Regions from separate parts of the Mycolicibacterium lutetiense genome, predicted to be linked through region 3. Evidence: predicted binding sites of a transcription regulator. Region 3 holds the regulator's gene; each other region holds the start of a gene.

What was found. The regulator LexA, encoded in region 3, represses DNA repair genes until DNA is damaged. The targets are predictions, from matches to a motif close to CGAACANNTGTTCG.
Region 1: a site for LexA is predicted at 2,105-2,118, ahead of cofD (2-phospho-L-lactate transferase). Genes of this name have one in related genera too.
Region 2: a site for LexA is predicted at 2,008-2,021, ahead of JOF57_RS18480 (error-prone DNA polymerase). Genes of this name have one in related genera too.

What each region holds. Positions count from the first base shown of each region.
Region 1 is NZ_JAGIOP010000002.1:1,769,677-1,773,690, forward strand. Features, by position in the region: gene JOF57_RS17745 (phosphomannomutase/phosphoglucomutase) at 1-549, opposite strand, end outside; gene JOF57_RS17750 (DUF3499 domain-containing protein) at 647-1,066, opposite strand; gene JOF57_RS17755 (metallopeptidase family protein) at 1,197-1,619, shown strand; gene JOF57_RS17760 (WhiB family transcriptional regulator) at 1,629-2,030, opposite strand; gene cofD (2-phospho-L-lactate transferase) at 2,325-3,308, shown strand; gene JOF57_RS17770 (coenzyme F420-0:L-glutamate ligase) at 3,305-4,014, shown strand, end outside.
Region 2 is NZ_JAGIOP010000002.1:1,910,931-1,914,944, forward strand. Features, by position in the region: gene JOF57_RS18480 (error-prone DNA polymerase) at 1-1,994, opposite strand, end outside; gene JOF57_RS18485 (hypothetical protein) at 2,114-3,088, shown strand; gene JOF57_RS18490 (APC family permease) at 3,108-4,014, opposite strand, start outside.
Region 3 is NZ_JAGIOP010000002.1:992,211-996,224, reverse strand. Features, by position in the region: gene JOF57_RS14105 (LGFP repeat-containing protein) at 1-1,405, shown strand, start outside; gene lexA (transcriptional repressor LexA) at 1,453-2,175, opposite strand; gene JOF57_RS14095 (LysM peptidoglycan-binding domain-containing protein) at 2,417-2,944, shown strand; gene nrdR (transcriptional regulator NrdR) at 3,109-3,567, shown strand; gene JOF57_RS14085 (PhzF family protein) at 3,569-4,014, opposite strand, start outside.

The DNA.
Region 1 (4,014 bases), 780 kb from region 3:
GCCCGCATCGACGGCGATCCGCAGCGGCCGCAGCGCGCTCAGATCGACCAGGGACCGAAGGAAGTCGCCGTAGTCCGTCAGCACGTCACGATCGGAGCTCACGCCGGCCGGGCCGTCATGGGCCGGCACCCCGGCGATCACCTCGTCGGAAATGACCGTCAGCCCGGTGTCCTTGCCCACCGGCTTGGCCCCGGCTCGGCACAGTTTGATCCCGTTGTACGCGGCCGGGTTGTGACTGGCGGTGAACATCGCTCCGGGGCAGTCCAGCAGACCCGAGGCGAAATACAGCTGATCGGTGGAGGCCAGCCCGATGCGGACCACGTCCAGCCCCTGGGCCATCACGCCGTCGGCGAAGGCGGCCGACAGCGAAGGCGAGCTCTCCCGCATGTCATAGCCGATCACCACCTGTGCGGCGCCCTCGGCGCGGACCAGCCGAGCGAAGGCACCACCGACCTCGGCCACGAACGCCTCATCGATCTGACTGCCGACCAGCCCTCGGACGTCATAGGCCTTGATGACATCGTGAACGGCCGCCGCTGGCCTAGACATATAGCTCCTTGTGAAACGGGATCGTTGGCGCCAGCCTAACCGTCGGGCGGCGTCGACACGCTCACTACTCTTGGGCCGGTCGACGTCTAATCAGGTCTTAATCGGTGGGATCAGGCAACACCCGCAGGTGCCCGCGTCGGCGGCCGTTGGTCTCGGCGGGACGTGCCTGCGGCGCCATCATCGCGCTGGCGCCCACACCTGCGGAGGGATCGGAGAATCCGGCCACCACCCCGCCGCGGGGAACCGCACCTGCCTGCCCTTCCCGGACCGCGTCGGCCAGTGCCACCAGATCGTCCTCGTCGGGATGGGTGGGCAACGGACCGGCATGACGGACCAACTCCCAGCCTCTGGGCGCGGTGATGCGGCCGGCGTGGCCGACACAAAGGTCCCAGGAGTGGGGTTCAGACACCGTGGCCAGAGGTCCGACTACCGCCGTGGAGTCGGAGTAGACGAAGGTCAACGTCGCCACGGCGTAGTGCGGGCACCCGGGCCGGCAGCAGCGACGGGGAACATTCACGCATCAGAGATTACTTTGGACGATCGCTGTCCGGTGCCGGACACGCGCAGCCGTCGGGTCCAGATCCCGAACCGTTACGATCATCGCCGTGGCTCAGCGCAACCCATGGCGATCGCGTCGCGGCCGCGATATGCGCGGACCGCTGCTTCCGCGCTCGGTTCCCGGCTGGCGTAGCCGTGCCGAGCGGTTCGACATGGCGGTGCTCGAGGCCTATGAGCCGATCGAGCGGCGGTGGGCGTCGCGGATCAAAGATCTCGATGTCGCCGTCGATGAGATACCGCGGATGTCCCCGAAAGATCCCGACAGTGTGCAATGGCCACCCGAGGTCATCGCCGATGGCCCGATCGCGTTGGCGCGGCTGATACCTGCTGGGGTTGACGTCAGAGGAAATGCGACCCGGGCTCGAATTGTCTTGTTCCGCAAGCCCATCGAGCGCCGGGTCAAAGGATCCGATGAGCTAGCAGACCTGCTGCATGAAATCCTGGTGGCCCAAGTGGCCACCTATTTGGGAGTCGAACCGTCAGTCATCGACCCAACGATCGACGACGACTGACGTCAAGCGTCAGATGATGCCGCGTTTGAGCCGGCGACGCTCCCGTTCGGACAATCCTCCCCAGATACCGAAGCGCTCATCGTGCGCGAGCGCGTACTCCAAGCAGGCATCCTTGACTTCGCAGCCCAGGCAGATGCGCTTGGCCTCGCGGGTAGACCCGCCCTTCTCCGGGAAGAACGCCTCCGGGTCGGTCTGCGCGCAGAGCGCACGTTCCTGCCATTGGTCGTCTTCGTCTTCCGGATCCACATCAATGTGTTCGGGAACCGAACTCACCGGGACCAGACTCAGTTGAGGGCGTCCTGCCCCCATCGGTGTCATTCCCGTGTTGATGTGCGGTGCGTTGTCTACCGAGCCGAGTAGCCGATCGTCAAATCGGACCACATGATCGAAATCGCCGCTCTCATAAGACATTTTCCCCCGCCTCCTCACTCGGTCTCATAGATCCTAAGTGGAGCCCCACTATTGCGATGCGCGGTCACTCCATTCGAACAGTTGATCGAATCTCGGTCCGCGACACCGGAATCGGTCACCAACCGGGAAATGACACAACTGTGATTACACACGTGTTAGCTGCCAGGGTCAAGCGCCAGAGCGCGAATTCATACCATCTCGTTATGTCAAATCGGCGCGTCGCGACATCGGCGTGTCCTGCCCGTGACGACGTCGTTTCCATCCGCACGCCCTCAACGCCTAGGGTCGGACGTTGTGAGGATCACCGTTCTGGTCGGCGGCGTCGGAGGCGCCCGGTTTTTGCTGGGAGTACAGCACCTGTTGGGCCTCGGCCAATTCGCGGAGACCGACAGCAAGCATGAACTCACCGCGATCGTGAACGTCGGTGACGACGCCTGGATGCACGGCGTCCGGATCTGCCCGGACCTCGATACCTGCATGTACACGCTGGGCGGCGGTATCGATCCCGTACGTGGCTGGGGCCACCGCGACGAGACCTGGCACGCCAAGGAGGAACTCGCCGCATACGGCGTACAACCCGACTGGTTCGGCCTCGGCGATCGGGACCTCGCCACCCATCTGGTCCGTACCCAGATGCTGCGCGCCGGCTACCCACTGTCACAGGTCACCGAGGCATTGTGTAAGCGCTGGTCACCGGGCGCAAAGTTGCTGCCGGTCACCGACGACCGCAGTGAGACACACGTAGTGATCACCGATCCGGAGGACGGTGCCAAGCGGGCGATCCACTTCCAGGAGTGGTGGGTGCGTTACCGCGCACAGGTGCCCTCGCACAGCTTTGCGTTCGTCGGTGCGGAACAGGCAACCGCCGCGCCGGGCGTCACCGAGGCGATCGCCGAGGCGGACGTGGTGTTGCTGGCGCCGTCAAATCCGGTCGTGAGCATCGGACCGATCCTGCAGATCCCCGGTGTCCGCGGCGCGCTGCGCTCGACCAAGGCGCCGGTGGTCGGCTACTCCCCCATCATCAATGGAAAACCGTTGCGTGGCATGGCAGATGAGTGCCTGTCCATCATCGGGGTGGAATCCACCTCATCGGCCGTCGGTCAGCACTTCGGGGCCCGGTCGGGCACCGGGATCCTGGACGGTTGGCTGGTACACGAAGGCGACCAGGCCGAGATCGAGGGGGTTCGGGTGCGTGCAGTGCCCCTGCTGATGACGGACCCGCCTACGACCGCCGAGATGGTGCGGGCCGGCCTTGATCTCGCAGGCGTTCGGCTGTGACCACCGGGGTGCACACCGAGCACGGATCCGCCGGCCGGGTAGAGATTCTCCCGGTACCGGGGCTTCCCGAGTTCCGTCCCGGAGATGATCTGGCCGCTGCCCTCGCCGAGGCGGCACCATGGTTGCGCGACGGGGATGTGCTGGTCATCACCAGCAAGATCGTGTCCAAGTGCGAAGGCCGCATCGTCACGGCCCCTTCCGATCCCGACGAGCGGGACGCCATGCGGCGCAAACTCATCGACGGCGAGGCGGTTCGCGTACTGGCACGTAAGGGTCGCACCTTCATCACCGAGAACGCCTTCGGACTGGTCCAGGCCGCCGCCGGCGTCGACGGATCCAATGTCGACTCGAACGAGTTGGCACTGCTGCCCATCGATCCCGACAGCAGCGCGCAGGCGTTGCGCGAAGGCCTGCGTGAACGGTTCGGCATCACCGTCGCTGTCGTGATCACCGACACCATGGGCCGTGCCTGGCGAAACGGCCAAGCCGATTTCGCGATCGGCGCATCCGGGCTCACCGTGCTGCACGGTTACGCGGGCGCGTACGACCGGCACGGCAACGAACTACTGGTCACCGAAGTCGCGGTGGCCGACGAGATCGCCGCCGCAGCCGATCTGGTGAAAGGCAAACTCACCGCGATCCCGGTCGCAGTGGTGCGCGGTCTGGAACTGACCGATGACGGGTCGAACGGCCGCACACTGGTCCG
Region 2 (4,014 bases), 920 kb from region 3:
TCGTAGAACTCCCGCGGCTTGAGCCGGGGCAGGGTGGCCATCTGCGCCCGGGACTCCACTTGGAACACCCCGACCGAGTCGGCCTTCTGCAGCATCTCGTAGACCGCCGGTTCGGCCAGGTCCAGCTTGGCCAGGTCGACGGCGATGCCCTTGTGCTCGGCCAGCAGGTCGATGGCGTAGTGCAGCGCCGAGAGCATGCCGAGGCCGAGCAGGTCGAACTTCACCAAACCGATTGCCGCACAATCATCTTTGTCCCACTGCAGCACGCTACGGTTGGCCATGCGGGCCCACTCCACCGGGCACACGTCGGCGATCGGACGGTCACAGATCACCATGCCGCCGGAGTGGATGCCGAGATGCCTCGGCAGATTGGCAATCTGGGTGGCCAGCTCGATCACCGGTTGCGGGATGTCTTCCGCCTCCGGCGAGTCGGGGCGACCGCTCCACCGGCTGAGCTGCTTGCTCCAGGCGTCCTGCTGCCCCTGGGAGAAACCCAGCGCCCGGGCCATGTCGCGGACGGCACTGCGGCCGCGGTAGGTGATGACGTTGGCGACCTGCGCAGCGTAGTCACGACCGTAACGCTCATAGACGTATTGAATGACGTTCTCGCGCAGGTCCGATTCGATGTCGATGTCGATGTCGGGCGGCCCGTCGCGGGCCGGGGACAAGAACCGTTCGAACAGCAGCCCGTTGGCAACCGGGTCGACGTTGGTGACCTTGAGCGCGTAGCAGACCGCCGAGTTGGCCGCCGATCCCCTGCCCTGACACAGGATGTCGCTGTCCCGGCAGAACCGGGTGATGTCGTGCACCACCAGGAAATAGCCGGGGAACTTCAACTGCTCGATGATCCGCAGTTCGTGTTCGATCTGCGCATAGGCCATTTCTGCGTTGCCGGCGGGTCCGTACCGCTCGGCCGCGCCTGCCATGACCAGGTGCCGCAACCACGTGTCCTCAGTGTGCCCGGCCGGAACGTCGAACGGCGGCAACTGCGGGGCGATGAGTGCCAGCCCGAAGGCGCACTGCTCACCGAGATCGGCTGCGGCCATCACGATCTCGGCGCCGAACCGCTGGGCCATCTCCTCCCCCGAGCGCAGGTGAGACCCGCCGAGCGGGGCCAGCCACCCCGCCGCGGTGTCCATCGAGTTACGGGCCCGGATCGCCGCCATCGCCATGGCCAGCCGACCCCGGTCGGGTGCAGCGAAGTGCGCGCCGGTGGTCGCCACCACCGGTAGCCCGAACCGCTGAGCCAGCCCGGCCAGGGCAGCATTGCGCTCGTCGTCACACGGATGGCCGTGATGGGTGAGTTCGATACTGACCCGGTCGGCTCCGAAGCGATCCACCAGATCGACCAACGCGGCGGCCGCAGCTTCCGGACCACCTTCTGAAAGCGCCTGGCGGACATGACCTTTACGACATCCCGTGAGGATGTGCCAGTGCCCACCGGCGGCCTCGGTGAGCCCGTCGAAGTCGTAGCGGGGTTTACCCTTCTCACCACCGGCCAGGTGCGCCTTGGCGATCTCGCGGGACAACCGCCGGTACCCCTCCGGCCCGCGGGCCAGGACCAGCAGATGCGGGCCGGGCGGATCGGGATCCTCGGTGCGGGGAACATTCCCCAACGACAACTCGGCGCCGAATACCGTGGCCACGTCCAACTCCCTGGCCGCCTCGGCGAACCGGACCACGCCGTAGAGCCCGTCGTGATCGGTCAGCGCGATGGCCCGCAGGTTCAGCCGGGCCGCCTCCTCGACCAACTCCTCCGGCGTGCTCGCGCCGTCGAGGAAGCTGTAGGCGCTGTGCGTGTGCAGCTCGGCATAACGGACCGACGTTCGCGGCCGGTCGAGTTCCGGCGGCTGATAGGCACCGCGCTTACGCGACCAGGCCGGGCTGTCCCCACCGTCGCCCGCGGGCTCCAACGGCAGGCCGGAGCGGCGCGGCTTGCCGGTCAGCACCCGCTCCATCTCCGACCAGCTCGGCGGCCCGTTATGCCAACTCACCACACCAGCATATCGAACATCTGTTCGATACCTACCGGGGTGCGTCCCCTCGTGATGCCGACCACGCCATCGACCCCTACGATGCTGCTGGTCTGGGAATCTGCGGTGGAAGGACGGGCATGGCCTCAACGAAGTACATCGGCTACGTCGGCGGTGTCGCGGTGGCGGCGGGCGTCGGTGCGGCGATCGCCGTGGCCGGCCAGGGCACCGCCCACGCTGATTCGACCGACGGCGCGGCCAAGGACTCGACCAGCAGTGTGTCGAGCGTCAAGGCCGGACCCAAACGCGGTGAGACCAAGGCCGGCGAGACCAAGCGCCCCAAGCCTTTGTCCACGTTCAAGGACAACGTCAAGGACACCCTCGACAAGCAGGCCGACAAGATCGAGAAAGCGGCCGCACGCGTCAACAAGGCCGTACAGGACGCAACACCCGCCAAGCCGACGGCCGGCAAGACCAAGCCGAAGCCCAGTGTCGAAGAGTTCGAGGCCGGCGAGGTCGCCAAGCTCAAGGGCCTGCTCTCCCCCAAGCAGGCGGCGGCCCCCAAGCCGGCCCCGGTAGTGGCCGACAAGCCGGACACCGAGACCGTCGCGCCGCGCGCAGTGCAGATCCAGGCCGATACCGCCGACGATGGCCAGGCATGGGATCCCAACCCGTTCCGCGGCAACGATCCGGAGCCGAAGGACATCCCCAAGCCGATCATGGATCTCCGGAACGCCCTGATGGATGCCTCGCCCAATGAGCTCGATCCCCTGGTGCGTGAAGCCACCGAGCAGATCTACCGGGGCAGCCAGATGGTTCCGTGGGTCAACGCCGTCATCCCGATCGGCAAGATCGCGACGAACCTGGAGACTGCGGTCGGCAGCGATGCCGCCGCCCTGGATGCCCGGCAGACCATCATCAACGAGCTGATCAAGACCACGCCGCCGGGATCGTTCGTGTACTACGGCTACGACCTCGTCGCCGACGTGATCAACCTGGAGGCCCCGGCCGCCGCCCTCAAGGTCCAGGCCGTCGCGACAGTGTGGGATCTGCTCGACCCGCTTCACGTTGCCCACAATCCGGGCAAGTCCGGCATCGGCAACGCGGCCGGCTGACTCGGCGTTTCGGCAGCCGTTACTCGACGAGTGACGGCGTGTCGTGCCGCAGTGTCTCGCCCCGGAAGAACTCGGGGCTGCGAGATCGCCAGATCATCATCAGCACGGCACCGAGGATCAGCACGCCGAAGCCGATGTAGAACACCAGGCCGATGCCGCCGATCGCGGCGCCGCTGGCATTGTCCGGGTTCATACTCTCGCCGATCGAGATGACGAACACCGCGGCCAGCACGATTCCGCCGAGCAGCGGGAACAGGAATTTGAACACCACGTTGTGGGCGTTGGCGAACAGCTCACGGCGGAAGTACCAGACACACGCAAACGCCGTGATGCCGTAGTACCAGCAGATCATGATGCCAAGGGCCGCAATGGTATCCAACAGTGCGCTCTCGGAGAGCAGGCTCACCGCGGTGTAGAACACCCCGGTGACCACCCCGGCGGTGACGGTCGCGAACACGGGCACCAGATAGCGCGGACTGACCTCGGCAAAACGCGCGGGGAAGGCCTTGTAGGCACCCATCGCCAGCATCGCCCGGGCGGCCGGCAGGAACGTGGTTTGCAGGCTGGCCACCGAGGAAGCCAGGATCGCCAGGAACAGCAGCGGCCCGGCATAGGTACCGAGCACCGGGTCGGCCAACGCGGCGAACACGTTTTCGGCGTTGTCCGGATTGCCCAGTCCGAGATCGGTTTCCCCGACGCCGGCGTACATCATCACCGCGACCGCGATCAGCAGATACGTCGCCAGGATGGACAGCACGCACAGCAACCCGGCCCGGCCCGGCACCTTCGTCGGATCCTTGGACTCCTCCCCCAGCGTCAGACAGGTATCCCAGCCCCAGAAAGCGAAGATCGACCCGGTCACACCAATCACAAAGGCGCTCAACGCGAGTCCGGTGAACGGGTTGAACCAGTCCAGGTCGAACGAC
Region 3 (4,014 bases):
GAACAGCCGGATCAGCACGTTCGCGGCCGCCGACAATCCCGTCATCTTCTGGACTCCCGATTACGGCGCGGTGATCGTGCGGGGCGCGATGAACGCGGCCTGGGAGAAGCTCGGTGGTGCAAAGGGCGTACTGGGCGCCCCCATGGCCGACCAGACCGAAGACGGCAGTGTCATCACCCAGCGGTTCAGCGGGGGAGCGATCTCGTGGGACCGCGACACCAACACGTTCACCACCGAGCCGTCGAAACTCGCCTCCGAATTGACCGGACTGCAGGTTCCTGGACTCGGGCAGACCCCGGCCACGGGGCCGCAGCCCTCCGGTACGGACACCGAGAAGCCGTTCTCCTGGCATTGGAGCTGGTGGTGGCTGATCGCGGTGGTCCCGGTCGTGCTGCTCGCCGGGCTGATCGTGGGGGCCGCGCTGTGGCACCGTCGTCGCGCCGGTGGCGACGACGACTTCGACCATGACCCGTTCGACGACGACTACGCCGGCGGCCCCGGGGATTCGTCGTATGACGAGGACCGGTACTCCGACGCTCGTTACGGATCGGGTGGGTACGACCGCGACGAGTATCGCGATGATCGCGGCTCCGATGCGGCGGACGGCTACGGGCCGAGCGCTGCCTATGGCGGCGAGGCGACGACCACGCGGTTCGTCGGGGCGGGCGAGCAATCGACGGGTGCGGCGTCTCCGTACGACGAGCCCACCGATATCGCCATCCCGGTCAGTCAGTGGGCCGCCCCGCACGGAGCGGCCGGCGGTCACGGGGCGCCAGGCGAGGACGAGGAACCGCCGGAGGATTCCGCCCAGCTGGCCGACCCGGAGCAGGGTTTTGACGACTATGACGACTTCGAATCCGACTATGACGACGAAGATGACGATTTCGAGGACGACGAATTCGACGACGAAGACCTCGATACGCCCATCGACGCCGACTTCGAGGAAGTCGTCGAGGACGACGACGTCGATGACATCGAAGCGGAGCTCGTCGACGAGGACCTGACGGATACCGGGTCACTCAACGGCCCGGTCGGCGGGGTGCGCGAAGTCGGGGGTTTCGCGGCGCTGAGCGGCCTGGGTGTGCCGGGTGATCAGGACAACGTGGACACCGCGCCCACCCGCGTCATCACCGACACGGAGGCCTACGGCGGTGAGGCCTACAGCAGTGAGGCACACAGCGGGCGCCATGCCGCCATCGAACTCGACGAGATCCCCAGTGCCACCGCCATCCACCTACCGTTGGAGGACCCGAACCGCGCGCCGGAGGGCTATCCGATCAAGGCGGACACCAGGTCCGGCCGATACTGGTCGCCAGACAGCAGCGAGTACGACGAGGCAGTGGCCGAGATCTGGTTCGCCAGTGAGGAATTCGCCCGTACGAACGGATTCGTGCGCACGGACTGAGCGGCAGGGCCCGGCAACCAGTCGGTGCCGCCGGGCCTGCCTGCCGGTCAGATCTTGCGGATGACGGTGACAATCTTGCCGAGCACCGCGGCGTCGTTGCCCGGGATCGGGTCGTATGCCGGGTTGTGCGGCATCAGCCAGACCTGACCGCGGGTCCGCTTGAACGTCTTGACGGTCGCTTCGCCGTCGATCATGGCTGCCACGATGTCTCCGTTGTCGGCCACACTCTGCTGGCGTACCACCACCCAGTCACCGTCGCAGATGGCGGCATCGACCATCGAGTCGCCGACGACCTTGAGCATGAACAGCGACCCTTCGCCGACCAGTTCGCGGGGTAACGGGAAGACGTCCTCGACGGCCTGCTCGGCCAGGATGGGGCCGCCGGCGGCGATACGTCCGAGTACCGGCACGAAGGTCGGTTCGGGTAGTGCGTCGGACCCGGCCACATCGGTGGACACCAGCGCGGCGGCCGTCGGATCGTTGGAGGCGCGCACGTCGACTGCGCGTGGCCGGTTGGGATCCCTACGCAGGTAGCCCTTGCGTTCCAGGGTGCGCAACTGATGGGCGACCGACGAGGTCGAGGTCAAACCGACCGCATCGCCGATCTCGCGGATGCTCGGCGGGTAGCCGCGACTGTTCACCGACGCGCGGATCACGTCGAGAATGGTGCGCTGCCGGTCGGTGAGGCCGCCTTCGGCCCGGCGTGGACCCGCGCCGTCCGATCCGGCCGGGCTGTCGGTGTTTCCGTCCCTGCTGCGGTCGTCGCTCATGGGGCGAATGTAGTCGTTGGTCGAACATTAATCAAACATGTGTTCGACGCGTGTTGCGGGCGTGTCTGCTGGTGGGGCGCGTGGCGGCGGGTTGCGGGTCGCGTGAGGGGTCGGTGGCCCGAGGTTGTCGGTGCCCTGTTCTATCGTTTGGCAACAGTTCGATCACATGTTCTATCAATCGAACATCTGAGCGAGTATGTTCGAACACAAGAGCGAAACCGTCCCACCGAAAGGCAGTCAGATGGCGATCATCGATATCCCCGCCGATAGCCGTTCCCGCGCGGCTCGGGCCGTGCCGCAGTCCCCGCCGCAACGCGCCCGGGTTCGGGGTGGTGCCGGCACCAGGGGCAGCGCCACCTTCGGTACCGGTGCGGCCAGGCCGGTGCGCCGGGTGCAGCGGCCGGCCCCGGTCCGCCCCGCGGCCGGCGCGGTCCGCTACCGCGGAACCGGAGTGCTGATGTCGCGTGCATCCCATCGCAGCCGGCCCGTCACGCCGGTGACCACGGTGTTGCTGGCCCTGGTCGCCGCCGGTATCACGGTGTGGCTGGGCCTCGTGGCCCAGTTCGGTGGGGTGATGGGGATGGAAAGCCCTGAGCCGACCGAGCTTGCGGTGGTGCAGGTGAAATCGGGGGAGACGCTGCAGCAGGTGGCGCGCCGCGTCGCCCCGGATGCCCCGGTGTCCCGGGTCGTCGAGCAGATTCGTGACCTCAACCAACTCGCATCCGCGGCAGTCGACCCCGGGCAGACGTTGCTCGCGCCGGTTGGCTGAGCAGCGCAATGTCTGCTGAATCGTCCTGGCCGGCAGCCACACTGGCCGGCACCGGAGTGAGCACCTACATGCCACTGGACCCGGCGGTGAGTCTGCCGTGGGCATCGCGGGTACGCTCAAGGACGCTCGAACTAGTTGTCCGGCGGCATGACGAAGGAGCGGTAATGCATTGTCCGTTCTGCCGTCATCCTGATTCGCGTGTGGTCGATTCCCGCGAGGCCGACGAGGGCCAGGCCATCCGGCGCCGGCGATCATGCCCGGAGTGCGGACGCCGGTTCACCACCGTGGAGACCGCGGTGCTGGCTGTGGTGAAGCGCAGCGGCGTGACCGAGCCCTTCAGTCGGGAGAAAGTCATCCGCGGCGTGCGCCGGTCCTGTCAGGGCAGGCAGGTCGACGACGATGCACTCAATGTTTTGGCGCAGAAGGTCGAGGACGCTGTCCGTGGTCTGGGCACGCCAGAGATCCCCAGCAACGAGGTCGGTCTGGCCATTCTCGGACCGCTGCGCGAACTGGACGAAGTCGCCTACTTGAGATTCGCCTCGGTGTACCGGTCGTTCTCGTCGGCTGAGGACTTCGAACGTGAGATCGAGGCGCTGCGGGCGCATCGCGGCGCCGAGGCGTAGATCAATCCAGTCGGGTGGTGCCGTCGTTGACGACGTGGCCGGCGAGACGAACCCAGCCCTCCGGACTCCAACGGGTCTCGATCACCGAACCCTTCCCCTGGATGATCGTCAGATCCCGGCTCAGGTAGTCCGTCAACCGTGCCGCCGCGGCACCGGTGGCCTCGTCTTCGGGGATTCCCAGGTGCGGGGCGAACGACCTGGCTCGCAGCGTGCCGTGCGCCTCATCGATCCAGGCCCACAGGTAGTTCTCGTCGGCATCGGCGAATTCATCGGGATCGGCAGCCATTAGTTCGTCGACCGAAGACAAGTCGTGGATGGCGAACTCCGGTGCCCACTCGGCGCGGGCATTGACCACGGCGCGATCACCGTCGTATTCCACCTGGATGATCCCGGCCGGCACCTGCAATGTGTTGACCGGAGATCCGGTCTCCCGCAGCCACCACGATG